Regions from separate parts of the Mesorhizobium sp. LSJC269B00 genome, predicted to be linked through region 2. Evidence: predicted binding sites of a transcription regulator. Region 2 holds the regulator's gene; the other holds the start of a gene.
The links. Region 2 encodes PhoB, which activates phosphate uptake and scavenging genes when phosphate is short. Its sites were predicted from a motif close to TGTCATNNANCTGTCAT; they were not measured.

Region 1 (15,592 bases), on a different contig from region 2:
GCCGAGCGCGATTTCCCAGAGATAGGCAACCTCGTTGCGCAACTGATCGTCGCTGTCCGACATCTTCAGCCGGCTGCGGGCGCTCATGATGGCGAGGTAATGCGACATGTTGTCGAACGTGTCCTCGGGCCGCAGCGTGATGGCGTCCATCAGGTCGAGCACGCGCGGCTTGGCATTGGCGTCGAGCGCCAGCAGGCGGCGCTGCTCGACCACCGCCCGCGCCAGCGGGTTGGCGAAGGGCCGCTCCGGCATCACAATAGTCTTGGTTTCGCTGGTCGCGGTGTGTCCGGCATCGTCGGTGGCCACAAGCGACAGCTTGATGCTGGCGCCGGCCCAGACATGCTCGGTGAGGTCCTTGGTGGTCTTGGCGGCGTTCGCCTTGCCGCCGCGGCGCGGCAGCGCCAGCGGCAGGTCAGGCGGACCGTAGAGCGGATGCGCATCGGGCGCCGCCGGATCGGCCAGCGCGAAAACCGCCTTGGCGGTGGCCGCGCCATAGTCGTCGTCGATCTGGTAGTTGAGCTCGAAGGCGCCGTTGACGGCGCGCTTGGGCTCGCCGACGAAGCGGATCGTCGGCGGCTTGTCGGGGATCACCGCGAAGGCCCAGCGACCGAGATCGGCTTCGCCCGACTTCAGCGTCAGCGTGCCGTCGGCGGTCAGCTTGCCGGTGAACTGGCGCAGCTTGGGGGTCGCGGGGTTGACCGCCGCTGCCTTGACGGCCGCCACCTGTGGTCCCGACGGGTCGATGGCGCGAGCATTGCCGCCCTTGTCGGCAAAGCTTAGCGTTTCCTCGCCGGAGCCGCCGGTCACGCGCAGCGAGACGTCGCTGCCTTGCGGCACGGTGAAGGTGGCAACCGCCTGCTTGGCGTTGCCATCGATGACTGGCGCGGTCAAGAAGATGGGCGGCTTGCCGGTATAGGCCGGCGGGGTCACCCAGGCATCGATGCGCGGCGGTACGATGTCGCGCGCCGCATGGGCACTGAAACCATCGGACAGCCTGCCGCCGGACGGTCCGAAGGAGAAGGCAAAAGCGGTGACCAACAGCAGCGCCGCCACGGCACGCAATGCCCACGGATCGCGCTCCGGCACGCGCGTACGCGGCAGGTCGGCGCCAAGGCTGCCGAGCTTGTCGGCCATGCGCTTTTGGTGTTCGCGCCACAACGCCTGGGAAAAGATGCTTTCCTTGCCGCTGGGACGGTCGGTCTGCACCAGCACCGGGCTGTGCTGCAGCTGGTTGGCGGCCTCGATACGGCGGTCGATTTCAGCGGCGGATGGAAGCTTGAAGAAACGCAGCGGATAGAGCGCCGCCAGCGTGGCAATACCGAACGCCGTGACCAGGATAACGCGCGCAATGTCAGGCAGCCGGGGGAAAAGGCCGAGCCAGGAGAGGCTGAGAAACAGGCTGGCGATGATGAGCAGCGGCAGAAGCAGCGGCCAGCCGCGCTCGACCGTCATCGAGACCCGTGTCGCCAGCCGGCTCAGGGCAAGCCGCCCGGCCAGGCTGCGATCGCCACTGGAAATGGGGCGTTCCGTCATCGGCCCTTCCTGCCCGGGCGGGATGGCCCGGACTCAACAAGCAGAAGTTTACCAGCAAACACGGCAAAGGCGAGGCGGTTCCGGAAAACTTGAAAAGCTTTGACGGGTTTGCGTCCCACTTCAGTCGAAGCAAGGTTTAGAATTTCGCCGGATCGGTATTCGAGCCGCAGACAAGGACGGCGATCCGCTCGCCCGGCGCCGGCGTGTAGCGGCCGGACAGCAGCGCTGCGAAGGCCCCTGCGCCGCCCGGCTCGGCGATGATCCGCACCCGCTCCCACAGCGCCTTCTGCGCGGCAATGATGGCGTCGTCGGTGACCAGAATGGAGCGCTCGACAAAAGCCTCGGCGATCGGGAACATCATCTCGCCGACGCGTTTGGGCGCCAGCGAATCGGCGGCAACGCCTTCGGCCGGCGCATCGACGGGGTGGCCGGCTTCGAAGGCGCGATGCAGCGTCGGCGCGCCTTCGGGCTCGATGGCGATGATCCTGATGCGGCCGGCAAACCAGGCGGCGATGCCGCCGATCAGGCCGCCGCCGCCGACAGCGACCAGCAGCGTGTCGATGTCGGGCAGATCGTTTTCGATTTCGAGGCCGAGCGTGCCCTGGCCGACCAATGTTTCCTCCTGGTTGAAGGCATGGATCTGCAGCGCGCCGGTCTTTTCGGCAAAAGCCTCGCTGGCGGCCAGCGCCTCGGCATAGCGGGCGCCGCCGACCATCAGTTCGGCGCCGTAGCCGCGGATGCGCTGCAGCTTGGCCGGTGGGCTGACTTCGGGAACGAAGATCGTCGCCTTGTAGCCAAGCCGCATGGCGGCATAGGCGACCGCGGCGCCATGATTGCCGCCCGAAGCCGCAACCACGCCGGCCGCAGGCACCGGCCGTTCGAGCAGATTGGTGAAGGCGCCGCGCGCTTTGAACGAACCGGAATGCTGCAGGCATTCGAGCTTGAGGTCGACCGCCAGCGGCGGCCGGTCGAAATCGGCCATGTCGACGCGCAGCACCGGCGTGTGCCTGATATAGCGGCGGATGCGCGGTTCCATCGCGGCAATGCGTTCGCGCGTGACGGTGTTGCCGTTCGTCATGACCATCTCCTTGGGATTGACAGCAATTAGTAACTTGGCAAAATGGCTAAATGCAAGAGGTTGATGTCTTCAAGGCGATCGCCAATGAACGCAGGCTGCAGATCCTCGACTGGCTGAAGGATCCGCAGGCGCATTTCCCGGCCCAGGCAGACGGCAATCTGGTCGAGGACGGCGTTTGCGCGCTGCTGATCGCGGAGAAGCTCGGCATTACTCAGGCGACGCTCTCCGAACATATGCGCGTGCTTACCCAGGCGGGCCTGCTGCGCCCCAAGCGCATCAAGCAATGGACGTTCTACCGCCGCGACGAGGACAGGATCGCCGACACAAGGATGCTCATCCAAAACCGGCTGTAGCGCAGCCGCCGTGGCGGCTCCTATGCAAGCCAGTCGGGCACCGAATCCAGGCCGATCAGCTCGTCATAGGTCTGGCGCCGGCGTACGACATGGAAACGGTCGCCGTCGACCAGAACCTCAGGCACAAGTAGGCGGGTGTTGTAGGTGCCGGATTGCACCGCGCCATAGGCGCCGGCGGTGGTGACGGCAATTAGGTCGCCAGACTTGAGCCGGGGCAGGTCACGGTCGAGGCCGAGATAGTCGCCTGTCTCGCAGACCGGGCCGACGACGTCGACCGCCATGCGCGGCGTGTCGGCCGGCGGCTGCACCACCGGCTTGATGTCGTGGAAGGCATCGTAGAGCGTCGGCCGGATCAGATCGTTCATGGCGGCGTCGACGACGAGGAAGTTCTTGGCGTCGCCTTCCTTCACGAAGATCACTTCCGAGACCATGATGCCGGCATTGCCGACGATCAGCCGGCCCGGCTCGAACATCACCTTCACTCCAAGCTTTGTCAGATGCTTCCTGACGATCTCGGCATAGGCATCGGGCAAAGGCGGCGGGCTGTTGTCGGTGCGGTAGGGGATGCCGAGGCCGCCGCCGAGATCGACATGCTCGACGGCGTGGCCATCGGCGCGCAGCGCGCCGACCAGTTCCGCCAGAAGCGCGAAAGCATCGTCAAAGGGCTGCAACTCGGTGATCTGGCTGCCGATATGGGTATCGATGCCGAGGGGCTTGGTGCCCGGCAGCCCGGCCGCGCGGGCATAGACCTGGCGCGCCCGTTGCCAGGGAATGCCGAACTTGTTCTCGGCCTTGCCGGTGGAGATCTTCCTGTGCGTCCTGGCGTCGACATCCGGGTTGATGCGCAGCGACACCGGCGCCACCTTGCCGAGCGCGGTGGCGCGGGCCGACAGTAATTCAAGCTCCGGCTCGGATTCGACATTGAAGCAGAGAATGCCGGCCTCGAGCGCGAAATCCATCTCGCGCGCGGTCTTGCCGACACCGGAAAACACGATCTTGTTGGCCGGGATTCCGGCGGCGAGCGCGCGGCGCATTTCGCCTTCCGAGACGGTATCGGCGCCGGCGCCGAGCTTTGCCAGCGTCCGCAGCACCGCCTGGTTGGAATTCGCCTTCAAGGCGTAACAGACCAGCGTGTCGAGCCCGGCAAAGGCCCCGGCGAACACCCGGTAGTGTCTGGTCAAGGTTGCCGTCGAATAACAATAGAACGGCGTGCCGACGCTTGCGGCGATGTCTGGTATCGCCACGTCCTCGGCATGGAGCACGCCGTCGCGGTAATCGAAATGGTTCACGAGAGTGTTTCCGGAAGTTGGAGCACGAGACCTGGTTAGCACGAGACCTGGTCAGAAAGACCAAGCCGGTCTCATCGGCCCTAGATCAGCGGGTCGAGGATGAATTTCTTGTCCACGACCGGTTTTTCCGGCTCCGGCGGCACCGGCTGTTTGGCGCGCTCGGCGTCCTTGCGGGCCTGGACGGCCGCTTCATAGGGCGTGTCGAGACCAGCCTTACGGCCGCAAGCGGTCACGGCAGCCATCGCCGTCAGCAGCGTCAGCGTCACCAAAATCCTGCTTGCGGTCATCGATCCATCCGTCCGAAACTTTATGTGCTGCGCTTTTAACCGAGTTTTAGGCGCATTGCACCCCGGCATCATGCCTTGGCGATGCGCTTTTTCCAGCTGCGGATCTGCTTCCTGACCTCCGACGGCGCCGTGCCGCCGAAACTGGTGCGGCTCTTCACCGAATTCTGCACCGCCAGAACCGAGAAGATGTCTGCCGTGATGCCGGGGTTGATCGACTGCAGATCCTCCAGCGACAGCTTTTCAAGGCTCACCTTCTTCTCTTCGGCCAACGCCACTGCGCCGCCGGTGACATGGTGTGCCTCACGGAAGGGCAGGCCCAGCGTTCGCACCAGCCAGTCGGCGAGGTCGGTCGCGGTCGCGTGGCCCGAGCTGGCGGCCTTCTTCATGGCGGCGGCATTGACCGTCATGTCGCGCACCATGCCGGTCATCGCCGCCAGCATCAGATCGAGCGTCTCGGCGGCGTCGAAGACCGATTCCTTGTCTTCCTGCATGTCCTTGCCATAGGTCAGCGGCATGCCCTTCATCACCGTCAGCAGCCCGACGAGATGGCCGGTGACGCGGCCGGTCTTGCCGCGCACCAGTTCGGCGGCGTCCGGGTTCTTCTTCTGCGGCATGATTGAGGAGCCGGTGGAGAAACTGTCCGACAGTCTGACAAAGCCGAATTGCGGCGTCGACCAGATGATGATTTCTTCGGCGAGCCGCGACAGATGCGTGGCGGAGATCGCCACCAGGCTCAAAAACTCCAGCGCGAAATCGCGGTCGGAGACGCTGTCCAACGAATTGCGCATCGGCTCGCGGAAGCCGAGCGCCTTGGCGGTCTTGTGGCGATCGATCGGAAAACTGGTGCCGGCAAGCGCTGCCGCGCCGAGCGGGCTTTCATCCATCCGCTCGATGGCGTCGCGGACGCGCGACAGGTCGCGCGAAAACATCTCGACATAGGCCATGCAGTGGTGGCCGAAGGTCACCGGCTGCGCCGCCTGCATGTGGGTGAAGCCCGGCATCACGGTTGCCGCATGCTCCTCGGCGCGCTCGAGCAAGGCTGAGATCAGCCCCTTCAGCGCCTCGGCAACGCGGAAACATTCGTCCTTGACCCAGAGCCGGAGATCCACCGCCACCTGGTCGTTGCGTGACCGCGCCGTGTGCAGGCGGCCGGCGGCCGGGCCGATCAGATCGGCGAGGCGGGCCTCGATGTTCATGTGAATGTCTTCCAGCCGGGTCGAGAACTCGAACGTGCCGGCCTCGATCTCTTTCAGGATCGTGTTCAGCCCGTGAGCGATCTTTTCTTGATCGGCCGCCGAAATAATGCCCGTTTCAGCCAGCATCTCGCTGTGGGCGATCGAACCTCTTATGTCTTGCGCATAGAGTTTGCGGTCGAACGAAATCGACGCGTTGATCGCTTCCATGATCGCGGCCGGACCCGAGGCAAAACGTCCGCCCCACATCTGGTTGCTGGCCTTCTTGTCGCTCATCGCTATAACCCGTGCTCCGGAGCAGTCTTAGAAAATGGCAGACGTTAACAGATACTTCCCGGCCCCGCGCCTGATCCTCGCCGCTTTGCTGGCGGGCGTGCTGGCCGGCGCGGTCGCGGTATATGTCAGCGAGAGCGGGTCTGGCAACAACGCAGCCACCGGCAGCGCACCTGCGGCCGGCGCGGGCAACAGCAAGGACGATGTCGCCTGCGCCGCCAAGAGCGACCGCGCCAAAAAGGTTGCCGCCGCGGCCACCGGCCAGGTGGCGGCATTGCTGCCCGCCGATCCGCCGCAATCGCTGAAAAGTCTCGCCTTCAACGGTCCCGACGGCAAGCCTATGACGATCGCCGATCATGCCGGCAAGACCGTGCTGCTCAATCTGTGGGCGACGTGGTGCGCGCCCTGCCGCGCCGAAATGCCGGCGCTCGACGCCTTGCAGAAGGAAAAGGGCAGCGATGCCTTCGAAGTGGTCGCGGTCAATGTCGATGCCGGCGACGATGTGAAGCCGAAGAAGTTCCTCGCCGATATCGGCATCGGGTCGCTCGGCTACTACCGCGATTCGACGCTGGCGCTGTTCAACGACGTCAAGACGCGTGGCTTGGCGCTAGGCCTCCCCGTCACCATGCTGATCGATGGCGAAGGCTGCCTGGTCGCGCATATGAACGGACCGGCCGAATGGTCGGGACCGGATGCCAAGCGCCTGGTCGAGGCCGCACTCGCCCCTTAGGATGAGCGCAGGGCCGCCGCCGGCGGCAGCATCAAGATGCTGCCGCCGCATTGTTTGACGCTGGCGTCGTCTTGTGCCGCCGGCGCCGCGACGCCGGTCAGTTCACTGAACGCCTCGATCGGGCTCGGCCGGCCTAGATAGTAGCCCTGGCCGATCTCGCAGGCCTCGGCGTCGAGGAATTTCAGCTCGCCCAGCGTCTCGACGCCCTCGGCCAGAACCGGCAGGCCGAGACCGCGGCCAAGCCCCAGAACGGCGCGCACGATGGCTGCCACCTGGCCGTTGCTGTCGACTGATTTGATGAATGAGCCGTCGATCTTGATCTTGTCGAAGGGGAAGGCGCGGAGATTGGACAACGAGGAGTAGCCGGTGCCGAAATCGTCCATCGCCACACGCACGCCAAGCGCCTTCACCTGGCGCAAGGTCGCCAGCGCGCGCGGCATGTCCTTGACCAGCGCCGTTTCGGTGATCTCGAGTTCGAGCCTGCCGGGCGTCAGGCCGGAGCCGAGCAGGACTTCATGCACCTTGCGGCTGAAATTCGGATTGTGGAGCTGCACCGCCGAGACATTGACCGCGACGGTGAGAGGGTTCTTCCAGCGCGCTGCCTCGGCGCAGGCCGTCGCCAGCACCCATTCGCCGATCTGGATGATGACGCCGCTGTCTTCGGCCACCGGGATGAAGGTCGCCGGCGACACGTCGCCGCGCTGCGGATGGCGCCAGCGGATCAGCGCTTCGAACCCGACCATCCGCCCGCTGCTGATCTCCTTTTGTGGCTGGTAGACGAGGCGAAACTCATCGCGCGCCATGGCCTGGCGCAGTTCGTGCTCCATCACGCGCCGGTCTCGCGCCTCGGCGCCCATCGAGGCCTCGAAGTAACGGTAGGTGTCCTTGCCCTCGGCCTTGGCGCGGTAGAGCGCGGTGTCGGCGTGGCTGACCAGGATTGTCGGCTCATCGGCGTCGAGCGGATAAAGTGCAATGCCGATGCTGGCCGACACCAGCCCGCCACCGACCGACAGCCGGTTTTCCTCGCGCATCGCCGCCAGCACCGCCTCGGCGATGCGGCCGGCCGCCTGCGGGCCGGGAAGATTCGGGGCGATGATGGCGAACTCGTCGCCGCCAAGACGCGCCAGCATCTGTCCGTGGCGGAGCACGCCGGAGGCGCACAGCGCCACCTTCTGCAGCATGGCATCGCCGGCGCCGTGCCCGAACAGGTCGTTCACTTCCTTGAAATGGTCGAGGTCAAGCAGCAGCAGCGCAAGATGCCCGCCCTTGCCGCTGCGATCCATTGCGGCAATTTCGGCCTCGAGCCGGCCGGAGAAACTGCGGCGGTTGGGGAGCCCGGTCAGCGGGTCGAAATGGGCGAGGCGCAGGATCTCCTGCTCGGCCTTCCTGCGTTCGCGGATGTCGCGCACGGCGACAACGCTGTGCCGCTTGCCGCAATAGTCGATGCTTCTAGCGATAAGTTCGACGGGGATGGTGGCGCCGTCATGGGCTCTGAGTTCGGCTTCCTGTGCCTGTCCGCTGCAGTCGGACATGCCGGCCGCGGTGCGTTCGCCGAAGAGGTCGCCAAGCAGCATCGCGTTCAGCACTTCCGGCGCAATGCCGGTGAGTGCCGCGATGCTGTCATTGGCGCTGACGATGCGGGCGCCGTCGCAGACGATCAGCCCCTCGACGGCGGCGTTGGCGAGGCCGTGCATGCGCTCGGCTTCGAGCTTGTGACGCCGGAAGCGAAGGTCGATCCACAATGCTGCGGCTGAAAGCACCAGGATAGCCATGCTGACTGCAGCGGCGGCGAAGGCCTGCGACACCGGTTCGACCGTGAACTGCGATATCTCGATGGAGGAGTCCGGGAAGATCGACACCGCGCCCATGGCGATGAAGTGCAGGCTGCAGATCGCCAGCGTCAACAGGATGGCGGCGGCGATTGTGGCCTGCATGGACGGCCGTCGCAACACGACCAGCAGCGCCAGCGCGGCGAGGGTGACGCCTGTCAGCACCGAGACGCCGACCAGCAGCGGGTTCCAGACGATGCGCCCTTCGACCTCGAAGGCGGCCATGCCGATATAGTGCATGGCGGCGATACCAGCGCCGAGGACCGCGCCGCCGACCAGAGGGTAGTCGATGCCCCGGCGCAAGGTGGCGATCCACATGCCCGCAGCGGTCAGGGCGACGGAACCGGCGAGCGAAAGCGCCGACATTTCCGTATTGTAGGCGTTGGGGATTCCGGGAGAAAAGGCAAGCATTGCGATGAAGTGCGTCGCCCAGATACCGAAGCCGGTGGAAGTGGCTGCTATCATCAGCCAGGTATAGCGGTTGCGCTCGCTCGAGCGGTCGACATGGCGAAGCAGGTTGACCGCCGAGAAGGAAGAAATACCGCAAATGAGCGCTGCCAGTGCGACCAGTCTCAGATCGTGCTCATGCACGATACAATTATAGACCGTCAGCATCTCGCCCCACCTGCTCTCCCACAGCAATCAAGCCGTCCACTTGATTAGTATGCCACGCTTGACGAAGAATCGGTTATGCGAACTACAACTACAGCGGGTTTTTCGGGTTGTACGTTGCGGCGATCCTGTCTCATTCCAGACGCACGGTTACAGCAGCGCCTGGCGATGCCGCTCGGCCGATCTCGATCTGGCCGAGCGCCGGTTTGGCGGCCGCACGGTGCAGGTGCGTGGCGCTGTCACGCGGGCCCTTCACGCATCGCTGGGCGGTCGGCGATCCTTGCAGGCCCACCATGCCCCATTCTATCGCTGAGCCGGCTTGGCATTTCTCTCTGTCCTCGTTGCAAGGCGAGGGGGCGCGAAGTTAGCCGGGTATGAAATTCACGAAACAGCAACAAATCCGTTGTCCGATTGTCATCAGCGACACATATTGCGTTCGCGGGAGCGCCCCTTTCGCCAATGACAAACGGGAGATGAAACATGAAGTTGTTCGGCTTTGCGGCCGGTGTTGCCGCCACCTTGACCCTGCTTTCCACCACCTCCGCCTTCGCCGCCACCCAGATCAGTTGGTGGCATGCAATGACCGGCGCCAATGCCGAGGTGGTCGACAAGATCGCCAAGGATTTCAATGCCAGCCAGAGCGACTATGAAATTCTCCCCGTTTTCAAGGGCACCTATCCCGAAACGCTGAATGCCGGCATCGCTGCCTATCGTGCGGGGCAAGCGCCCGACATCATCCAGGTGTTCGACGTGGGTACCGGCGTCATGATGGCAGCCGAAGGTGCGATCAAACCGGTGGCCGATGTGCTGACCAGCGCCGGCGTGACCTTCGACAAGAGCCAGTATTTGCCCGGCATCGTCGGTTACTATTCGAAGCCGGACGGGACCATGCTGTCCTTCCCCTATAATTCCTCGTCGCCCATCCTCTACTACAACAAGGATATTTTCCAGAAGGCCGGGCTTGATGTGAACAACCCGCCAAAGACCTGGAACGAGGTGTGGGAAGCCGCCAAGAAGATCAAGGCGAGCGGCGCCGCTTCCTGCGGCTATACCTCGACGTGGTTGACCTGGATCCACCTTGAGGCCTTCGCGGCCTGGAACGACGTTTCCTATGGCACCAACCAGAACGGACTTGCCGGAACCGACGTCGAGCTCAAGATCAATGCGCCGATCTTCGTCAATCATTTCCAGGCGCTCGCCGACCTGGCCAAGGACGGCACCTTCAAATATGGCGGCCGTACATCCGAAGCCAAGCAGATCTTTCTTGCCGGAGAATGCGGCATCTTCACCGAATCGTCGGGGGGTCTCGGTGACATCGTCAAGTCGGGCATGAACTACGGCATCGGCCAGCTTCCCTATGATAGTGACGCCAAGGGCGCGCCCCAGAACACCACGCCGGGCGGCGCCAGCCTGTGGGTGTTCGGCAACAAATCGGACGAGGAATACAAGGGCGTCGCGGCGTTCTTCTCCCACCTGTCCAAGACCGAAGTGCAGGAGTATCTGCATCAGAAGTCGGGTTATCTGCCGGTGACGCTCGCTGCCTATGAGGCGACCAAGAAGTCCGGCTTCTATGACAAGAACCCGGGCCGTGAGACGCCGATCCTGCAGATGCTGGGCAAGGCGCCGACCGAGAACTCGAAGGGCGTGCGCCTCGTCAACCTGCCGCAGGTGCGCGACATCGAGAATGAGGAGTTCGAGAAGATGCTGGCCGGCCAGCAGACTGCGCAGCAGGCGCTCGACAACGCGGTCGCACGCGGCAACAAGGCGATTCAGGAAGCGATCGGAAACTGAAGCGATTTGTCAGTTGAACCTCGTCCACGCGGACCCGCGTGGACGATTTCCTGAATAGCGAGGGAATCACCCTGTCTCCACGCGTCGTCTTCCCCAACAAGACCCTGCCTTACCTGCTGGTGGCGCCGCAACTCGCCATTACGCTGATCTTTTTCTACTGGCCGACCGGGCAGGCGCTCTACCAGTCGATGCTTAGGGAAGACCCGTTCGGGCTGAAGAGCAAGTTCGTCGGGCTCGCCAACTTTCGCAAGGTGCTGGCCGACCCGGCCTACCTCAACTCGATCAAAGTCACGCTGGTGTTCTCTCTGGCGACCGCGATCGTCGCCATGGGTGTGGCCCTGTTGCTTGCCGTCATGGCCGAGAAGGTGGTGCGCGGCAGAGGCCTTTATCGCACGCTGCTGATCTGGCCGTATGCGGTGGCGCCGGCGATTGCCGGCATGTTGTGGCTGTTTCTGTTCAACCCCTCGATCGGTTCGCTGGCCTACGCCTTGAGAGGTCTCGGCATCGCCTGGGATCCCTTGCTTAACGGAAACCAAGCCATGATCCTGCTGGTATCTGCGGCTGCCTGGAAGCAGATCAGCTACAATTTCCTGTTCTTCGTCGCCGGGCTGCAGGCGGTGCCGAAGACGTTGATAGAGGCGGCGGCCATGGACGGCGCCGGGGAGACGAAGCGCTTCTGGACCATCGTCTTCCCGCTGCTCGCACCGACGACCTTCTTCCTGCTGGTCGTCAACACTGTCTATGCGCTGTTCGACACTTTCGGTATCGTTCATGCCGTCACCGGCGGCGGGCCAGGCAAGGCCACCGAGACGCTGGTCTACAAGGTCTACAATGACGGTTTCGTCAATTTGATCCTCGGCGATTCGGCCGCGCAGTCGGTCATCCTGATGGTCATCGTCATCTCACTCACGGCCATCCAGTTCCGCTATGTGGAACGCAAAGTCCACTACGGTTGAGCGCGAGCGATGATTGGTCAGTCCCCGCTTCGCGCCCTCATCGCCCACGCCGTGCTCATCCTGGGCATCCTGATCGTCGCTTTCCCGATCTACTACACCTTCGTTGCCTCCACGCAGACGCTGCAGACCATCCTCAAGCCGCCATTGCCTCTTTTGCCCGGCGACCAGGTCTGGAACAATTACAGCGAGGCGCTGTTCGGCGGTGTCGGCCGCATCGGCGGCGTCAGTGTCGGCCGATTGCTGCTCAACACCACGATCATGGCGCTCGGCATCGCGGTGGGGAAGATTTTCATCTCGATCCTTTCGGCCTATGCGATCGTGTTCTTCCGTTTTCCGCTTCGGATGGTCTTCTTCTGGCTGATCTTCATCACACTGATGCTTCCCGTCGAGGTGCGCATCCTGCCGACCTACAAGGTGATGGTCGATCTCGGCATGATCGACACCTATGCCGGCCTGATCATTCCGCTGATCGCCTCGGCCACCGCCACGCTTCTGTTTCGCCAGTTCTTTATGACCATCCCAGGTGAGTTGGTGGAAGCGGCGCGTGTCGACGGCGCCGGACCATGGCGCTTCTTTTTCAACATCCTGCTGCCGCTGTCGCGCACCAACATCGCAGCACTGTTCGTCATCCTCTTCATCTATGGCTGGACGCAGTACCTGTGGCCGCTGCTCGTCACCAACAGCAACGACATGAACACCATCGTCATCGCACTTAGAAAGATGGTTTCCTTCGCCGATGCCGATACCCAATGGCATCTGGTCATGGTCACCGCGATGCTGGCCATACTGCCGCCGATCCTGATCGTGGTGCTGATGCAACGCTGGTTCGTGCGCGGACTTGTCGATCCCGAAAAGTGAGAAGCCGATGGCGACCATCGATCTGAAGGATGTGAAGAAAGTCTATCCCGGCGGCGTCGAGGCGGTGAGGGGTGTCTCGATCGCCATTCCCGACAAGGAGCTTTGCGTGCTGGTTGGGCCGTCCGGCTGCGGCAAGTCCACGCTGCTGCGGATGATCGCCGGGCTTGAGACCATTTCTTCCGGCACCGTCGCCATCGACGGCAAGATCGTCAACACGATCGGTCCGACCGAGCGCGACATCGCCATGGTGTTCCAGAACTATGCGCTCTATCCACATATGAAGGTCTACGACAATATGGCCTACGGGTTGCGCAACCGGGGTACTCCCAAGGACGAGATCGACAGCAGGGTTCGCTCGACCGCCAAGGTGCTGGAGCTCACGGCGCTGCTCGACCGGCGCCCGCGCGAGCTTTCCGGCGGCCAGCGCCAGCGCGTGGCCATGGGTCGCGCAATCGTGCGCAATCCAAAAGTCTTCCTGTTCGACGAACCGCTTTCCAACCTCGACGCCAAACTGCGCGGCCAGATGCGGGTCGAAATCAAGAATTTGCAGCGCTCGCTCGGTGTCACCTCGGTCTACGTCACCCACGACCAGCTTGAGGCGATGACGCTGGCCGATATTCTCGTCGTCATGAATGGCGGGTTGGTCGAGCAGACGGGCGCGCCGCTCGACATCTACGAGAAGCCGGCATCGACCTTCGTCGCCTCCTTCATCGGAGCGCCGCCGATGAACCTTCTGCCTCTTTCGCAAGGACCGGCTGGTCCGGCGCTGACCGACGGCAAGACGGTTGACTTCGCGCCTACGAACGCCGCCACGCTTGGCTTCCGCCCTGAGGATGCCGACGTCACCTTCAGTGCCGAGGCATCATCCGGCGCGCTTATTCTGCCTGCGGCGGTCGAGGCGGTCGAACCTGTGGGAGCCGAAAGCTTTCTTCACTGTGCCGCCGGCGGCAACCGCATCGTCGTGCGTGTGGCCGGCCGCGCCACGGCCAAACCCGGCGATCAACTGCGCGTCGTGGCCAGGGCCGAGAAGCTGCATTGGTTCGACAATGCTGGGAAACGAGTCGATTGACGCAGCCGCTCGCGCCAATCCGACGCATCGGCAGTTCAGGCGAAGACATGCGCCTTGCCGGAAACTGTCAGACGCACGATCTCGCCGACGGCAGGTGCGTCGATTCCCGGCTTGCGTAAGGTCAGCGGTGTGCTGCCGATCGCCGCGGCGTCCGGCGGATCGGGGTTGTTCAACAGCCGCACGGCAATGGTGCACATCGAGCCTGCGAATTCCGAGTCCGTCACCTCGGCGAATATCGTGCCCGCAGGACCCGACATGCCTTCGCGCGACGTGCGCTTTACCTGCACCTGCTCCGGTCGCAGCATGATGCGGGCGATGTCGCGCCGCTCCTTCGAGTCGACGGCTATGCGACCAAGCGAGGAGGTGGCGAAGCCGCCTGAAATCTTTGCCGGCAAGATGATGGCGTCGCCAAGAAACTCGGCAACCATGCGGTCTTTCGGCTGCAGATAGAGTTCTCGCGGTGTGCCGATCTGAGAGAACTTTCCGTCGCGCATGACCGCCACCTGGCTGGCGAAGGACAGCGCCTCGGCCTGGTCGTGGGTGACCAGGATGGTGGTGATGCCGGCGGCTTCGAGTAGTTCGGCGACCGCCTTGCGCATCGAGGCGCGCAGACCGGTGTCGAGCGCCGAGAACGGTTCGTCGAGAAGCATCAGCCTGGGCTTCATCGCCATGGCGCGGGCCAGCGCCACGCGCTGCTGCTGGCCGCCGGAGAGCTGGTGCGGGCGGCGCTTGAGGATCGCCTTGTCCAGCCCGACGGTATAGGCGAGCTCGGCGATGCGCTCGGCGCGCTGGTCCTCGCCGCGGGCCATGCCAAAGCCGATATTGTCGCCGATGCTGAGATGCGGGAACAGGGCGCCATCCTGCGCCACCAGGCCGATGCCGCGGCGGTGCGCCGGCACCGCATGGCCGCCATTGGCCAGCACCTCGCCGTCGAGCACGACGCGGCCCTGGTCGGGCGCCTCGAAGCCGGCGATCAGCCGCAGCAACGTCGTCTTGCCGCAGCCGGACGGGCCGACGATCGCGGTGCGACTGCCGCTTGCGGCGCTGAGCTCGATGCCGGCAAGGGCTGCGACCGGGCCGTAGTGCTTGGTGAGGCCACTGATTTCGAGAAAGCTCATCGCCCGGCCATCCGTTTCGACTGGACATAGAGCAGCCAGGTCAGCGGCAGCGACATCGCCACCATGATGAAGGCGTAAGGGGCGGCGGAGGCATAGTCGATCTCGCCGCTATAGGACCAGAACGCCATGGCCAGCGTGCGCGTGCCGTTGGGCGCCAGCATCTGGGTGGCGGTCAGCTCGTTGATGATGCCGAGCGCGACCAGCGCCATGCCGGCCGCAGCCCCCGGCGCCGACAGGCGAATCGTTGTCGACCAAAGCGCCTTCAGCGGCGGCCGGCCAAGGCTGGCGGCGGCGCGTTCGAGCTCGACCGGCGCCTGTGCGATCGAGGCTCTGAGGCTGATCAAGGCGCGCGGCAGGAACATCAGGGCATAGGCGACCAGGATTGTGAACAGCGTCTGGTAGAGCGGCATGGCGATGCGCACGGTAATGGTGACCAAGGCCAGCGCGATGACCACGCCGGGCAGCGAACCGACAATGTAGTTGCAGCCTTCGAGCAGCCGCTGCAGCGGTCCCGGCGCGCGGATCGAGATCCAGGCCATCGGCATGGCGGCGATGGTCGCAAGCAAGGCGCCGGCCAGCGCCAGGAACAGTGTCTGGCCAAGCGCCAGGCCGATCTCGTCCAA
Region 2 (15,592 bases):
GGGTGATCCTGCCGGCGGCACTGCCCGGCATCGTCGGCGCCATCCTGTTGACGGCGTCGCGCGCCATCGGCGAGACGATGATCGTCGTGCTGGCGGCGGGCGTCGCCGCCAATCTGACGGCCAATCCGTTCGAGGCGATGACGACCATCACCGTCAAGATTGTCAACCAGCTGACCGGCGATCTCGAGTTCAACTCACCGCAGACGCTGGTCGCCTTCGCGCTCGGCCTGACGCTGTTCGCGCTGACGCTGGTGATGAACATCGTCGCCCTCTACATCGTGCGCAAGTACCGGGAGCAGTACGAATGACCGACATCCCCCTGGACACGATGGCGGGTGCCGTCGCGCGTCCGCGCCGCGACATCGGGCTGAAGGCGCGCTATGCCGCCGAACGCCGGTTCCGCATCTATGGCGTGATTGCGATCTCGGTCGGCCTGGCGTTCCTGGCCATCATGCTGATCACCATCGTCTCGAAAGGCTACACCGCCTTCTGGCAGACGACGGTGACGCTGCCGGTCACCTTCGACGAGAAGGTGATCGATCCCTCCGGCAAGCGCGCCACCGACCCTACCGTGCTGATCAAGGCGAACTATCCCAAGCTCGCCGAAAACGCGCTGGTGGCCAAGCTCGGCATCGATCCGGCCAACAAGCCGATGATGCTGAAGCTCAAGGGCTTCCTGTCGGAAGGCGCGCGGGTCCAGCTGCGCGACATCGTCTCCGCCGATCCGTCGGTGATCGGCACGACGCGTGACGTCGACATCCTGGCCGCCGCCAATCTCGACTCGGCCTTCAAGGGCCAGATCGACCTCGGCGTCGACGAAGCGCGCCGCAAGGTGTCCAACCAGCAGATCGACTGGATGAACAAACTCAAGGCCGACGGCGTGATGGCCGAGCATTTCAACACCGGCCTGTTCAGCTATGGCGCCTCCAGCCGGCCCGAGACGTCGGGCATGGGCGTGGCCATCATCGGGTCGTTCTACATGATGGTGATCGTGCTGTTGCTGGCGCTGCCGATCGGCGTCGCCGCCTCGATCTATCTCGAGGAATTCGCCAAGAAGAACCGCTTCACCGACCTGATCGAGGTCAACATCAACAATCTCGCGGCGGTGCCGTCGATCGTCTTCGGCCTGCTCGGCCTTGCCGTGTTCATCAACTTCCTAGGCATGCCGCGCTCGGCTTCCTTCGTCGGCGGCCTGGTGCTGACGCTGATGACGCTGCCGACCATCATCATCGCCACGCGCGCCGCCCTTGCCGCGGTGCCGCCGTCGATCCGCTCGGCGGCGCTCGGCCTCGGCGCCTCCAAGATGCAGATGGTGTTCCACCACATCCTGCCGCTTGCCGCTCCGGGCATCCTTACCGGCACCATCATCGGCCTGGCGCGTGCGCTCGGCGAGACAGCACCGCTGCTCTTGATCGGCATGGTCGCTTTCGTCGCCGATTATCCGACGACGCCTTTCGATCCGGCGACCGCGCTGCCGGTGCAGATTTATATGTGGGCAAACGAGGCTGAGCGCGCTTTTGTCGAGCGCATGTCCGGCGCCATCATCATCCTGCTCGTCTTCCTCATGGCCATGAACATCACCGCGATCGTGCTTCGGCGCCGGTTCGAGCGGCGCTGGTAGAAAAAAGGCAATTTGGTATGAACATCATGACCGAACAGTCCCTTGAAAATGCAGTGGGCGACAAAATGAACGCCAAGTCGAACGAAGTCATCAAGATGCGCGGCGACAAGGTCGGCGTCTTCTACGGCGAGAAGCAGGCGTTGTTCGACGTCAATCTCGACGTGCTTCAGAACCAGGTGACGGCGCTGATCGGCCCGTCCGGCTGCGGCAAGTCGACCTTCCTGCGCTGCCTCAACCGCATGAACGACACCATCGATTCGGCGCGGGTGACCGGCAAGATCACGCTCGATGAAGACGACATCTACGACAAGAACATCGATGTCGTCGAACTGCGCGCCCGCGTCGGCATGGTGTTCCAGAAACCCAACCCGTTCCCGAAGTCGATCTACGAGAACGTCGCCTACGGCCCGCGCATCCATGGGCTGGCCAAGCGCAAGTCCGACATGGACCAGATCGTCGAGCAGAGCCTGAAGAAGGCTGCGATCTGGAACGAGGTCAAGGACCGCCTGCAGGAGCCCGGCACCGGCCTGTCCGGCGGCCAGCAGCAGCGCCTGTGCATCGCGCGCGCCATCGCCGTGTCGCCGGAGGTGATCCTGATGGACGAGCCCTGCTCGGCGCTCGATCCGATCGCCACCGCCCGTGTCGAGGAGCTGATCGACGAACTGCGCCAGAACTACACGATCGTCATCGTCACCCACTCGATGCAGCAGGCGGCGCGCGTGTCGCAGCGCACGGCGATGTTCCATCTCGGCTATCTCGTCGAGGAGGGCGCCACCGACAAGATGTTCACCAACCCCGACGACAAGCGCACCCAGGACTACATTACCGGCCGCTTCGGCTGAGCCGTCCGGCGGGTGAATTTTCAGGCACGAGGACCAAGATCATGGGTGAACATACCGTCGCCTCCTTCGATGAAGAGCTCGGGCAGATCAGCAAGCTGATCCGCGACATGGGCGATCTGGCAGGCTCGATGGTCAGCGGCTCGACCAGGGCGCTGCTCAATTCGGACAATGCGCTGGCACAGCGTGTCGTTTCCGACGACGCCATCATGGATGCGCGCCAGCGCGAACTGGACGACCGCGCCATCACGCTGATCGCCAAGCGCCAGCCGATGGCCAACGATCTGCGCGCCGTGGTCGGCTCGATCCGCATGGCGGGCGACCTCGAGCGCATCGGCGATCTCGCCAAGAACATCGCCAAACGCGTCGGCACCGTAGGCTTGAGCGTCACGCCGCGCGACCTCTCGCACTCCATCGATGCCATGGCGCAACTGGTGCTGATCCAGGTGCAAGGCGTCGTCGAGGAATATGCCGCCACCGATGCGGCAGCTCTTGCAAAACTCAGGAATGACGACGAGCGCATCGACGTCAAATACACGTCCGTGTTTCGTGAGCTTTTGACCTACATGATGGAAGACCCTCGCAACATCACCGCCTGCACGCATCTCTTGTTCTGCGCCAAGAATCTTGAGCGCATCGGCGATCATGTCACCAACATCGCCGAAAATGCGTATTATGTGCTGACCGGCCAGCAATTGCCCGCCAATCGTCCGAAGCAGGACGAGACGGCGATGGCCACGCCGGCCTGATGAGGGTGAACTGCCTATGATCGCGCCACGCATCATGGTCGTGGAGGACGAGGAGCCGCTAGGCGTTCTCCTCCGCTACAACCTCGAATCCGAAGGCTATCAGGTCGAGGTGGTGACACGCGGGGACGAGGCCGAGATCCGCCTGCAGGAAAACGTGCCCGATCTCCTGGTGCTCGACTGGATGGTGCCGGCTGTCTCCGGCATCGAGCTCTGCCGGCGGCTTAGAGTGCGGCCCGAAACCGAGCGGCTGCCGATCATCATGCTGACCGCGCGCGGTGAGGAAAGCGATCGCGTGCGCGGCCTGTCCACCGGCGCCGACGACTATCTGGTCAAGCCATTCTCGACGCCGGAGTTCATGGCGCGCGTGAAGGCGCTGCTGCGCCGGGCCAAGCCGGAAGTGCTGTCCAGCGTGCTCAAGGTCGGCGACATCGTGCTCGACCGAGAATCGCACCGGGTCTACCGCAAGAAGAGCGAGATCAGGCTCGGACCGACCGAGTTCCGGCTGCTCGAATTCATGATGCGCCATCCCGGCCGCGTGTTCTCGCGCAGCCAACTGCTCGACAATGTCTGGGGCGAGACGATCTATATCGACGAGCGAACCGTCGACGTCCATGTCGGGCGCTTACGCAAAGCGGTCAACAACGGCCGCATGCCGGATGTCATCCGTACCATTCGCGGCGCCGGCTACGCGATCAGGGAAGACTAGGATGCTGCGCGTCGCGCCGTTGCCGGCCATTCACGCGACATGCTTGCCGGATTTGGGCTGAATACCCGGCGCAAAAATCTCCTGATCGACGAAGCCGAGCGCGCGCATGGCACAGCCTTCGCGGATCAGCGGCAGCTCGTTGGGCTCGGTGTCGAAGGAGATCGACTTCGAGTGCTGGCCGCCGGCGGTCTGGGCGATCGCTTCGCGCAATGCCGGTTCGATCAGGTCGAACGCGGCGGCGCTGACGCCGACCATGGCGACGGGGGCCGGGTCGATCAGCGCAAACAGGCTGCCGAGGCCGAAGCCGAGCGCCTCACCGGCCCTGCGATAGGCTTCGCGCTCCGGGCCATCGGTTTCGCGGGCGCGCGCGGCGAGTGCGCGCATATCAGCGTCGCCGATATCGACCGGCTCGGCATCTTCGCTCATCATTTTGGCGCTGCGCCAGATGGCGTAGTTTCCGGCATAGGCCTCGACGCAGCCGCGCCGCCCGCAGCGGCAGAGCGCGCCGCCCGGACGGTGGATCATGTGGCCGAACTCGCCGCCCGAGGAATGGGTGCCGGTGAACAGTTCGCCTTTCAGCACCAGGCCCATGCCGATGCCGTGCGACAAGAGGATGGCGATAAAATTGTCGCGGTAGCGCTCGGGCTGGCGCCATTGCAGCGCCACCGCCATCATGTTGCAATCGTTCTCCATGGTGGCAGGAATGCCGAATTCCGCTTCCAACATGTCGGCGAAGGCAATGTCGGTCAGTGGCGTGATCGGCGACCACAGCATGGCGCGCGCCTGCGAATCGGTGATGCCCTGGATGCCCATGGCAATGCGGGCGATGCTCTGGACATCGAGGTCGGGATCCTCAAGCCGCCGCCGGACGATTGCTACGCATTCGCCAATCAGCTCGTCGCGCGGCTTGGTCAGCGTGTCCAGCCGGCGCTGTTCCTCGGCGACGACGTGGCCGGCATAGTCGATGACGGTGACGGACAGGAAATTGAGCGACAGCACGACGGTCATCACCGCCGCCGCTTCCGGGTTGAGACCAAGGCCCACCTGCGGCCGGCCGCGTTTCAGTGCGCCGGTCTCGCCAGGTTTGCCTTCAATCAGGATGCCTTCTTGAATCAGATCAGACGAGATTGCCGATATGGTCGAGTGGCTGAGGCCGGTGGTCGCCGCAATCTCGGTCCGCGACGGCTGGCCGGCCCGGCGCACGGCTGAAATCACCATCGCACGGTTGCGACGGCGCAGATCGTCGTGGCGGATTCCAACCGACATTTGTTTCCTCCCGGCCTCCTCGCGCCTCATGATAGTGAAGGCGTTCGACGGCACCAGCCAAATATTGGCAGACGCCGGCAGCCCTGTCATTGTTTATTGCGGACCTCGAAAAAATTCGGCACGGCCATCAGAATCCATCAGAATCGATGTTGACAGCGCCTTATCATTGAGCCAGTATTTTTTCGAGGCTCGAAAAAATAGGGCCTCTGTGTGCCGGCCCTCGGGCCAGTTTTGTCGCGCCGCACGCGGCGCAGGGAGGATTATGATGAACAGATTTGCAGCCGCCATGCTGGCGGGTGTCGCCATGTCGCTGGCGCTGATGTCGGTCGCGCAGGCGAAGGACAAGGTCATCGGCGTGTCGTGGTCGAACTTCCAGGAAGAGCGCTGGAAGACGGACGAGGCGGCGATGAAAACGGCGATCGAGGCTGCCGGCGACAAGTACATTTCCGCCGACGCGCAGTCCAATCCCGGCAAGCAGCTGACCGACGTCGAAAGCCTGATCTCGCAAGGCGCCAACTCGCTGATCATCCTGGCGCAGGACGCCTCGGCCATCGGCCCGGCGGTGCAGAAGGCCCTGGACGAAGGCATTCCGGTCGTCGGCTATGACCGCCTGATCGAGAACAAGGACGTCTTCTACCTGACCTTCGACAACAAGGAAGTCGGCCGCATGCAGGCCCGTGAAGTGTTCAAGGCGAAGCCCGAGGGCAACTATGTCTTCATCAAGGGCTCTGGCTCGGATCCGAATGCCGATTTCCTGTTCTCGGGCTCGATGGAAGTGCTCAAGGAGGCCATCGACTCGGGCAAGATCAAGAATGTCGGCGAGGCCTATACCGATGGCTGGCTGCCGGCCAACGCCCAGAAGAACATGGAACAGTTCCTGACCGCCAACGACAACAAAGTCGATGCCGTGGTTGCGGCGAATGACGGCACCGCCGGCGGCGTTGTCGCCGCGCTGACGGCGCAGGGCCTCGCCGGAACGGTTCCGGTCTCGGGCCAGGATGGCGACCATGCCGCTCTGAACCGCATCGCACTCGGCACGCAGACGGTGTCGGTGTGGAAGGACGCGCGCGAACTCGGCAAGAACGCCGCCGAGATCGCCTCGCAGCTCGCCGATGGCAAGAAGACGGGCGACATTGCCGGCGCCAAGGACTTCACCACGCCTGGCGGCAACACCGTCAAGTCGCTGTTCCTGACCCCCGTCGCGATCACCAAGGACAACCTCAACGTCGTCATCGACGCCGGCTGGATCAAGAAGGACGAAGTCTGCACAGGCGTCGCCGCAGGCAGCGTCGCGGCTTGCAACTGATCTCGACGACTTGAAGAAATGAGGCGCCGCGGCTGTCAAGCCGCGGCGTTTTCTCTACGAGAATTGTGTGTTTCCGCCATCGGCGGCAAACTTCTAGGCTGTGGTCCGGCATCCGCGCCAGACGGCAAGCCGCTGGAGGACATCATGACCGACACGACCTCAAATCCGCAGGCCGATACGGCACGAGCGTCTGAACTCGGCGCGGTCGCCCGGTTCCTGAAGGCGACCGAGCTCGACACGCGCATGCTCGGCATGGTCGGCGCGCTGCTGGTCATCTGGGTCGGCATACATATCCTGTCGGGCGGGCTTTTCCTGACGCCGCGCAATCTTTGGAACCTGTCGGTGCAGACGTCCTCGGTCGCGATCATGGCTACCGGCATGGTATTGGTCATCGTCATGCGCAACATCGACCTTTCGGTGGGCTCCGTCGAAGGCGTGATCGGCATGATCATGGGCGTGGCACAGGCCGAATTCCTCATTCGCGTCATCGGCTTCCAGCTTGGAAACCCCTGGCTCTGGATCGTCGCGCTTGCCGCCGGCGTGGTGCTTGGTCTGCTGATCGGCGCGTTCCAGGGCTTCATCATCGCCTATATGCAGGTTCCGGCCTTCATCGTGACGCTTGGTGGCCTGCTGGTCTGGCGTGGCATGGCATGGCTCATCACCAGCGGGCGCACGGTCGCGCCACTCGACGCCACCTTCCAGCTGATGGGCGGCGGACCACGCGGCTCGATTGGCGCCGCTGCCAGCTGGATCGTCGGCATCGTCGCCTGCGCGGCGGTCGCCTTCGCGCTGCTCAACGGTCGCTCGCAGCGCAAGCGCTTCAGCTTTCCACTGCGCCCCGTCTGGGCCGAGACCCTGCTTGGCGTGGTCGCTTGCGCGGCCATCCTCGGCGCCGTGTGGATCGCCAATTCCTATCCATGGCCGATCGGCATCGTGCGCCAGTACGCACAGCAGAACGGCATCACCGTTCCCGAAGGCGGGCTGTTCATCGCGCATGGCATCGCCATACCGGTGCTGATGGCGGTGATTGTCGGCATCATCATGACGTTCATCACCAAGCGCACGCGTTTCGGCCGCTATGTCTTCGCCATCGGCGGCAATCCGGAGGCAGCGGAACTCGCCGGCATCAACACGCGCTGGGTGACCATGAAGGTGTTCATGATCATGGGTGTGCTGGCTGCAATCAGCGCGGCGATCTCGTCGGCCCGTCTCAATGCGTCAACCAATGCGCTGGGCACACTGGACGAGCTTTTGGTGATCGCGGCCGCTGTCATCGGCGGCACGTCGCTCGCGGGCGGCGCCGGAACGGTGATGGGCGCCATGCTCGGCGCGCTTCTGATGCAGTCGCTGCAATCCGGCATGTTGCTGCTCGGCATCGACTCGCCGCTGCAGAGCATTGTCGTTGGCGCTGTCCTGGTCATCGCCGTCTGGCTCGACACCGTCTACCGCAAGCGCGTCTAGGGAGGAACGATTATGGAAAAAACTGCTCCCACCGGTACGCCACTGATCGACATGCGCAACATCTCGATCGCGTTCGGTGGCATTCGCGCCGTCGACGATGCGTCCATCGATCTTTTCCCGGGCGAAGTGGTGGCGCTGCTTGGCCACAACGGCGCCGGTAAGTCGACGCTGATCAAGATCCTGTCGGGAGCCTACAAGCGCGATGCCGGCCAGATCCTGGTCAACGGCCAGGAGGCCTCGATCTCCAATCCGCGCGACGCCAAGAAATACGGCATCGAAACGATCTACCAGACGCTTGCGCTGGCCGACAATGTCGACGCTGCCGCCAACCTCTTCCTCGGCCGCGAACTGATGACCGCGTGGGGGACACTCGACGATGTCGCCATGGAGGCCGAGGCGCGCAAGGTGATGGGCCGGCTCAATCCGCGCTTCCAGCGCTTCAAGGAGCCCGTGATCAAGCTATCGGGCGGCCAGCGCCAGTCGGTGGCGATCGCACGCGCCATCCTGTTCAACGCCCGCATCCTGATCATGGACGAACCGACGGCCGCGCTTGGGCCGCAGGAGACGGCGCAGGTCGGCGAACTGGTAAAGCAGCTCAAGGCCGACGGCATCGGCATTTTCCTGATCAGCCACGACATTCACGACGTGTTCGAGCTTGCCGACCGGGTCTGCGTAATGAAGAACGGCCAGGTCGTCGGCACCGCGCTCACCACCGATGTGACGCAGGACGAAGTGCTCGGCATGATCATCCTGGGAAAGTGCCCGCCCGGCGCCATTCCCGGTCCGGGTGCGCTGAAGATCGCGGCCTGAGACCACGCTATCGTCAGCTGTCATGTTCACTGATGCTCGAGATCGATAAGCCGGCTAAATATGCATGATATGCCAGCTGTCATTATGGCTTGGCCGCGCCATTGTCTTGCCGCGGCGACTTGCCCATAAAGATCCCGAACCGTCCATGGGCCTGCGTTGAAGAAGTTTTTCCCGATCCTTGCCTTCATTGCCGTTGCACTGATCAGCCTGACGATGGCGGGCTTCGCCTATTTCGCGACCCAGGAAGCGGCGCGCATCAAGTTCGAGGCGACGGCCGACGACGCGCTCAACCGCATCGAAAGCCGTATCGATCTGCATCTGTCACTGCTGCGCTCGACGCAGGCGCTGTTCGACGCCCGCAATGGCGAGATTTCAGGTAGCGAATTCAAGGCCTTCTTCAGCGCCCTCGATGTCGATAACAATTTCGCCGGCCTGCGCGGCATCGGCTATCTCAGGCTGGCCAAGACCGGTGACGAAGCGGCGGTCGAGCGCGACATGTTGCGCGACCGCGGCGCCGCCCACACGGTTTATCCGGACACGACACAGCCATGGCGCACGCCCGTCGTGCTGTTCGAGCCGCTCGACCCTGCCAACGAATCCACCATCGGCTACGACATGTTCACCGAGCCGGTGCGGCGCGAGGCGATCGAAAAAGCGATGGCCGATGACGCACAGCACGCAAGCGGTCTGGTCCAGCTCGGCCAGGACACTGGCGCGGCGCAGACCTTTACCGGTTTCCTGGTCTTCGTCAGGCTCAATGTCGAAACCGCGCCGGATGGTATCAATGCGTCCAGATCATCGACATCAGGCCTTCTCTACGCGGCCTTCCGCGCCCGCGACCTGTTCCAGACCGCGCTCAGCCGCACGCCTTTGCTGCCGGTCAACACCGCGGTCTATGACGGCACGGCCGACGCCGACAATCTTCTGTTCCAGTCGGAAACGCCGCCGGTTGCGAGCTTTGGCGACAGGCTGTTGGTGACGCGCAAGATCATCGTCGCCGGTCGGCCGTGGACGGTGCTGTTTCGGCCGACAAGTGCATTTTCGCAACCGTCCTCGCGCGCCATTCCGGTCATGCTCGGGCTGTTCGGCCTGCTTCTGGCCGGGGCCATCGCGTTGGTGGCGCGCTACCAGGAGCGCGCCTACGACGCCAAGTCGCTGCTGCATGAAACGACGGAAAAAAGCCTGCTCGAAAAGGATTTGATGCTGCAGGAGATGAAGCATCGGATCAAGAATTCGATCACGCGGGTGCTGGCGATTGCGCGCCAGACGGCAGCGCAAGCAACCGACGTGAAGGAGTTCTCAACTTCCTTCTCAGCCCGCCTGCAGGCAATGGCGGCTTCCCAGGATATGCTGACGCGTTCGCGCTGGCAGAAGGCCGATCTTGGCGACCTGCTGCGCATCGAGCTCGGCCAGGTGTTCGGCAAGGAGCTTCCGGAAGGGATATTGTCAGGGCCTCAGGTGCTGCTCGACGAGAGGACGACGCAGGCGCTTGGCCTGACCTTTCACGAACTGGCGACGAATGCGCTGAAATATGGCGAGGCCGGCAATTCCGTGGGTGCGCTCAAGGTCGACTGGTCGTTCGAGGGGCGCGGGTCCGAGCGGATGCTGGTTCTGAACTGGCGCGAGGCCGGGCAGAAGGAACTCGAAGCGCCGGCGAAGACCGGCTTCGGCACCAAGCTGATCGACCTCAATGTCACGCGCGAATTGCGCGGCACGATTGCCCGAGATTTTCGCATCGATGGGCTTACGGTGGAAATCAGGATCCCGCAGCCTGATGCAGTCAAACAAACGGAGACCGGCTGACCGGTCTCCGTCGCGATTGTCTGACGCTTTTGAAGCGGATCAGCAGCGAGCGGTGTAGAGCCGGCCGCGATTGTCGCGATACTGGCAATAGCCGTTGCGCAGGTTGCGCACCAGCAGGCCGGAACCGGCGCCAACGGCTGCGCCGATCAGCGCACCCTTGCCGCCGCCGATCAGTCCGCCGGCCAAAGCACCGACACCGGCGCCGACACCGACATCCTGCTCGGTCGTGCTGCAGCCGCTGACGGCGACCACCGCAACCATGGCAATAATCAATTTCCGCATAGAATCTCTCCTCACTTTTGTCCTCACTTTAGTAAGCTCCAGCCGCTATTTAGCACGAAACAGCAGCCTTTGCCCGCTCGATCTTATTGTTGGCTAAGAGAGTCTTTTTCGCGGCGCGTGGCGTTCGACGCGACCACGACACTGGAAATCTGCAAAGACGCGTCGAGGGTGCCGTCCGGGCGCACGTTCCAGACGATCTGGTCGTAATCATCCTCCAGCGCGGGGTCGACCGTAAGACATTTGGCAACGACGTGCTCGGCCTGACCCTGCACGTCGCCGGCAGCGAATGGACGTTCTGCCGTGCATGCTTCGGCGGTTTCGAAAACACTGACCGGCACCGGCAGTTCACGACATTCGGTCATGTTGTTCGAACAGCCAATTACCAAAAGCAAAGCGGCGATGTGTTCCACGGCGATACGTCCTCTCGCCATAAGAACGGTCCACAGCCGTCAAAGTTCCTGTGCCGAAAGGGGCGTTAATAATTGGTCGGCTACGAGCTGGACAGCTTCTGAGCCAGGCTGCTTGGGAGCAGCGTGAACCTGAGCATCTGGCTCAGGCCAATTGCGACGCCACGATCAGCACAACAGCGGCGACGAGCGCGACAGCGGCGAAGCGAAGCAAGGGGTGCCAGGCGTGCTGCAAAGGCGAGGCTGAAGCATCAGGATCCTGAAAGCCGCTCATCGAGACCCGCGCGGCCTGCTCCAGCCTGTTCATATCGGCCACCGTCATGATCATTCCTCCCATACTTGCGTTGCAGGCCGCGGCCGAACATCGGTTGAATCGGTCAAGATCCAGCAATCTCTGGGAACCACAGCATCGGATTTTATGGTGAACAGCCGGTTAAGGAATCCCGCCGCTCATTCGGTTTCGAAATTGCCGTGCGGAACCACCAGGCGATATTCGAGGCGGTCACTGGTGATCTCCAGCGTCGCCGTGCCGTTCAGCGATGCCGGCACGACACGTTCGAGGGCAACGCTGCCGAAGCGTTTCTCGGTGCGTCTGTTATCATTGGCGACAATGGCCTCGACCCAGGTCAGCGACAAAGCCGGCTTGTCGGCGGCCTCTGCGACGTTCGACAGATCGGCGGTTACCTCGACAAAGCCGTCCGGCCGCGCCAGGGCGCCGTAGCTGAATGAATTGACGGCGAGTTCGTGCATTGCCAGTCCGATATGAATGGCGGCGTTGGGATTGAGGTAGGGGTTGACGCCATTGAAGCGCAGGCTCTGCGCGGGATCGGCGCCGTAGCGAACGACCTGGCCGCGGATAAGCTCGCGAAGTGCTGCACCCCGCCAGTTCGACGACGTTACCAGATCCTGGGAGGAAGCCAGTGACTGCAGGCGGCCGCGAAAGCGCTTCAGGAAATCGTCGGGTGTCTCGGAATAGCGGCCGGTCTGGGTGGCAATACTCTGGATGATGGCCAACAGGTTCTTGGAGCGGTGGCTGACTTCGCGCAACAGCGTCTTCAGCGTCTGTTCGCGGCGTTTCTGCTCGGTGGTTTCCACCATCGTGGTGACGACGCCCTGCACGTCGCCGCGATGGCCCCGATCGGCATCGACCCATACCTGGAACCAGCGCATGCCATCACTGGTGGGAACACTCAGTTCAAGGCGTTCCGGATTGCCGGAAGCGATCACATTGCTTTTGGCGGCGGCGATTTGCTCAGCTTGCGCCGGTGGCAACGCGCCGTTGCTGTCGGCTGTGTCGGAAACCCACGGCGCACGCATGTTGCGGGCCCATACAGTCTTCAATTCACGATCCTGATAGAGGACGGAAATGCCGGCATTGTGCAGAGCGTGAAGCAAGGCCCGGCCAAGCTGCATTCCGCTTTCAGCCGGGTGCAGTGCGATCACCTCGTCGCCCTGTCCGCTCTCGCCTCCGCCAATGGAACGCATCAATCACCTGTCCACCTGATCAGGACCGAACGATTCACTTGGACTCAGTTCCTGAGTAGGTCCCCAGAAAAGGTCCGCCGGACGATGTCCCGTTGGAGGACATCGCCCGGCGGTGGCTGGAAACCGTTTGAGGGGTGCGGCTTCCAGTGTTCTTCGCCCGCTCCTACGATGCCCGTCTGAACAGGCCGGCCAGAAGCGAGATGACGAGGAAGGCGAGAAAGATGAAGAACAATATTTGCGCGATACCGGCCGAGGTACCGGCGATGCCGCCGAAACCAAGCGCGCCGGCGATGATCGCCACGACGAGAAATACGAGCGCCCAGTAGAGCATGATCTGTCTCCTTCCGATACTGGATCAAGAACGTGAGTGATTGCTGTTTGTTCCACCATTTGCCGAAAAAGAAGGTCTTTGGAAGAGGCCCGGACGCGAATTGATTCGCGCGCGTGAGCGCCATACGGCGCGACGGGCAGCCGCCGATCGCCGGGTTAGGCGATCGCCAGTGCCGCCAACGCTGCGAGGCGGCGAAAAGTTGGAGATTGAAGGCCCTACTTCACGCGGCGGCCTTGGCCTGCCGGTCGAAGAACAGCGCTTGGCTGATCAGCGCCTTGACCATGTCGGGATTGAACGGCTTGGTGACGAGGAAGGCCGGTTCAGGCCGCTCGCCGGTCAGCAGACGTTCGGGGAAGGCGGTGATGAAGATTACCGGCACCGAAGTCGACGACAGGATTTCGTTGACCGCATCGATACCCGAGCTGCCATCGGCAAGCTGAATGTCGGCCAGCACCATCTTCGGCCTTGTCTTGCCGAACATCGCCACCGCCTCGGTATGGGTGCGCGCGGTTCCGACCACGTGGTGGCCGAGGCTCTCGACCATTTCCTCGATGTCCATGGCGATCAGCGGCTCGTCCTCGATGATCAGCACATCGGTCGCCACCTGGCGAGAGATCTCGTTGCTCGCCTGGGCAAGCAGTTCGGAGAATTCCTTGGCGTCGACATCGAGAATTTCAGCTGCCTCGTCTTCACCGAAGCCTTCGACCGCGACCAGCAGGAAAGCCTGGCGTGGCCGTGGCGCAATGGCGTTCAGATTGGCGGCGGCGCGCTGCTCCCATGCCGATTGCGCCTGCTCCTGCGGAACGCGGATGGCAATGGAGGTGAACAGTTTGGCGAATACCTTGTAGAGCGCGATGCGGTCGCTTGACGCTTGCGGGAAGATGTCGACGTCGGCGATGATGGCTTCGAGCATCGCGGCTACCAGCGCATCGCCACTCTCCTGCGATCCGGATACGGCGCGTGAAAAGCGGCGCAGGAACGGCAGGTGCGGAGCGATGGTTGCGGAAAGGCTCATGGTAGACGTCTCCCTCAGATGACGTGATTGCATAGATTGCAGGTCAAGCTGATTGCAAGCCCCAACACCCAAACGCGGGTTTTGCGAAAAAGTTCCGACACTTGTGGAACGAAACTGCACGGGCGACGTTTGTGGTGCGATGGGCAACCAGACGAGGGGGCCGCTTTGCGTTGTGTAATGGGGCGGCTCGGGGCGCTGGATTTAAGGGCGAAATGAAGGACATGAATAAAGAAACGCTGGCTGGCGCCGCTGACAGGCGCCGGGCCAATTCCGGCGACCCGCTCGGGGCGAATTCGGAAATTGGCCGTAAACTCAAACAATATTATGACGAGCTGGTCTCGGACAATGTGCCGGATCGCTTTGCCCAGTTGCTCAGCCAACTGGAAAAGGCCGAACCCGCACAGAAGAAGGACTGAGGCATGGCAGCTGTCTCACAAGGGTTCAAGACCGACCTGCTCGGCTCGATCCCGAGCCTGCGGGCTTTTGCCGTGTCGCTGACGCAGAATGCCGACAAGGCCGACGATCTGGTGCAGGAGACGCTGGTCAAGGCTTGGGACAAGCATGAGAGCTTTCAGCCCGGCACCAATCTCAAGGCATGGCTGTTCACCATCCTGCGCAACGAGTTCTATTCCCAGATGCGCAAGCGCGGCCGCGAGGTGCAGGACAGCGACGGCATCATGACGGCCAGGCTTGCCGTTCATCCGGCTCAGCACGGCCAGCTTGACCTCAAGGATTTCCGCGGCGCGCTCGAGCAACTCCCCGAGGACCAGCGCGAAGCCATCATCCTCATCGGCGCTTCAGGCTTTTCCTATGAAGAGGCCGCCGAAATCTGCGGCTGTGCGGTCGGAACGATCAAGAGCCGGGTCAGCCGGGCCCGCACGCGGTTGCAGGAGATCCTCAAAATCTCCGGCGAAGACGAATACGGGCCGGACGCGATCTCGTCCCAGGTGACGGGTTCAAACGCTGCCTGACGGCGGAGGCCCCGTTTGCGGGCCTGGGCTCTTTACACATACGCATCGAAGATATCTCAGACTGGCGCGCGGCCGCAGGCCGCCGCCAGAGCCTCGACGAGATCGGTCCCCGAATAAGGCTTGGTGACCAGGCGGATGCCGGGAAAAGACCCTTTGATCTCATCGGGGTCCGAATAGCCGGAGGCAAAGACAAACGGCAGGCCCGATTGGCGCAGCCGCGCGGCGAAATCGAGTGTGGACGTTCCGCCCAGCATGAGGTCCACGATAGCGGCGTCGAACTCGCCAACGACCTTCTGCTCATCGATCTCGGCCAGAGCGCGGGCAATCACTACGTCGTTCGCGCCATGGTCGCGGCAAAGCTGCTCGACATCCATGGCGATCAGGAATTCATCCTCCAAGACAAGAATTCGCAATCCCTCAAGCAATGGCGGCACTTGGCAATCTCTCCTCAATTCTTGCAGCATCGGGTACAGTGACTCCAGTCAACCGCATCGCGGACCTTGGGGGATCGGTCAGGCCTTAATCCGAAAAGTTCGCCCA

Region 1: ugpB (sn-glycerol-3-phosphate ABC transporter substrate-binding protein UgpB) is a predicted target of PhoB. The motif match lies at 9,579-9,595, and genes of this name have one in related genera.

Annotation. Positions count from the first base shown of each region.
Region 1 is NZ_AYVN01000001.1:893,618-909,209, reverse strand. It holds gene X771_RS160525 (TIGR02302 family protein) at 1-1,533, opposite strand, end outside; gene X771_RS160530 (threonine/serine dehydratase) at 1,670-2,611, opposite strand; gene X771_RS160535 (metalloregulator ArsR/SmtB family transcription factor) at 2,662-2,964, shown strand; gene lysA (diaminopimelate decarboxylase) at 2,985-4,253, opposite strand; gene X771_RS160545 (hypothetical protein) at 4,334-4,540, opposite strand; gene argH (argininosuccinate lyase) at 4,609-6,009, opposite strand; gene X771_RS160555 (TlpA disulfide reductase family protein) at 6,044-6,736, shown strand; gene X771_RS160560 (EAL domain-containing protein) at 6,733-9,180, opposite strand; gene ugpB (sn-glycerol-3-phosphate ABC transporter substrate-binding protein UgpB) at 9,658-10,968, shown strand; gene ugpA (sn-glycerol-3-phosphate ABC transporter permease UgpA) at 11,040-11,924, shown strand; gene ugpE (sn-glycerol-3-phosphate ABC transporter permease UgpE) at 11,934-12,782, shown strand; gene X771_RS160580 (sn-glycerol-3-phosphate import ATP-binding protein UgpC) at 12,790-13,851, shown strand; gene X771_RS160585 (ABC transporter ATP-binding protein) at 13,887-14,969, opposite strand; partial or broken gene X771_RS01000000164670 (iron ABC transporter permease) at 14,966-15,592, opposite strand, start outside.
Region 2 is NZ_AYVN01000016.1:83,992-99,583, forward strand. It holds gene pstC (phosphate ABC transporter permease subunit PstC) at 1-308, shown strand, start outside; gene pstA (phosphate ABC transporter permease PstA) at 305-1,621, shown strand; gene pstB (phosphate ABC transporter ATP-binding protein PstB) at 1,639-2,463, shown strand; gene phoU (phosphate signaling complex protein PhoU) at 2,505-3,209, shown strand; gene phoB (phosphate regulon transcriptional regulator PhoB) at 3,226-3,915, shown strand; gene X771_RS138810 (ROK family protein) at 3,946-5,181, opposite strand; gene xylF (D-xylose ABC transporter substrate-binding protein) at 5,447-6,487, shown strand; gene X771_RS138800 (sugar ABC transporter permease) at 6,632-7,948, shown strand; gene X771_RS138795 (ATP-binding cassette domain-containing protein) at 7,961-8,758, shown strand; gene X771_RS138790 (CHASE domain-containing protein) at 8,915-10,561, shown strand; gene X771_RS138785 (YMGG-like glycine zipper-containing protein) at 10,601-10,843, opposite strand; gene X771_RS138780 (hypothetical protein) at 10,927-11,253, opposite strand; gene X771_RS1000000168925 (hypothetical protein) at 11,396-11,572, opposite strand; gene X771_RS138770 (PAS domain-containing sensor histidine kinase) at 11,701-12,735, opposite strand; gene X771_RS1000000167445 (DUF1328 domain-containing protein) at 12,899-13,066, opposite strand; gene X771_RS138760 (response regulator) at 13,287-14,081, opposite strand; gene X771_RS138755 (NepR family anti-sigma factor) at 14,294-14,497, shown strand; gene X771_RS138750 (sigma-70 family RNA polymerase sigma factor) at 14,501-15,052, shown strand; gene X771_RS138745 (response regulator) at 15,109-15,426, opposite strand.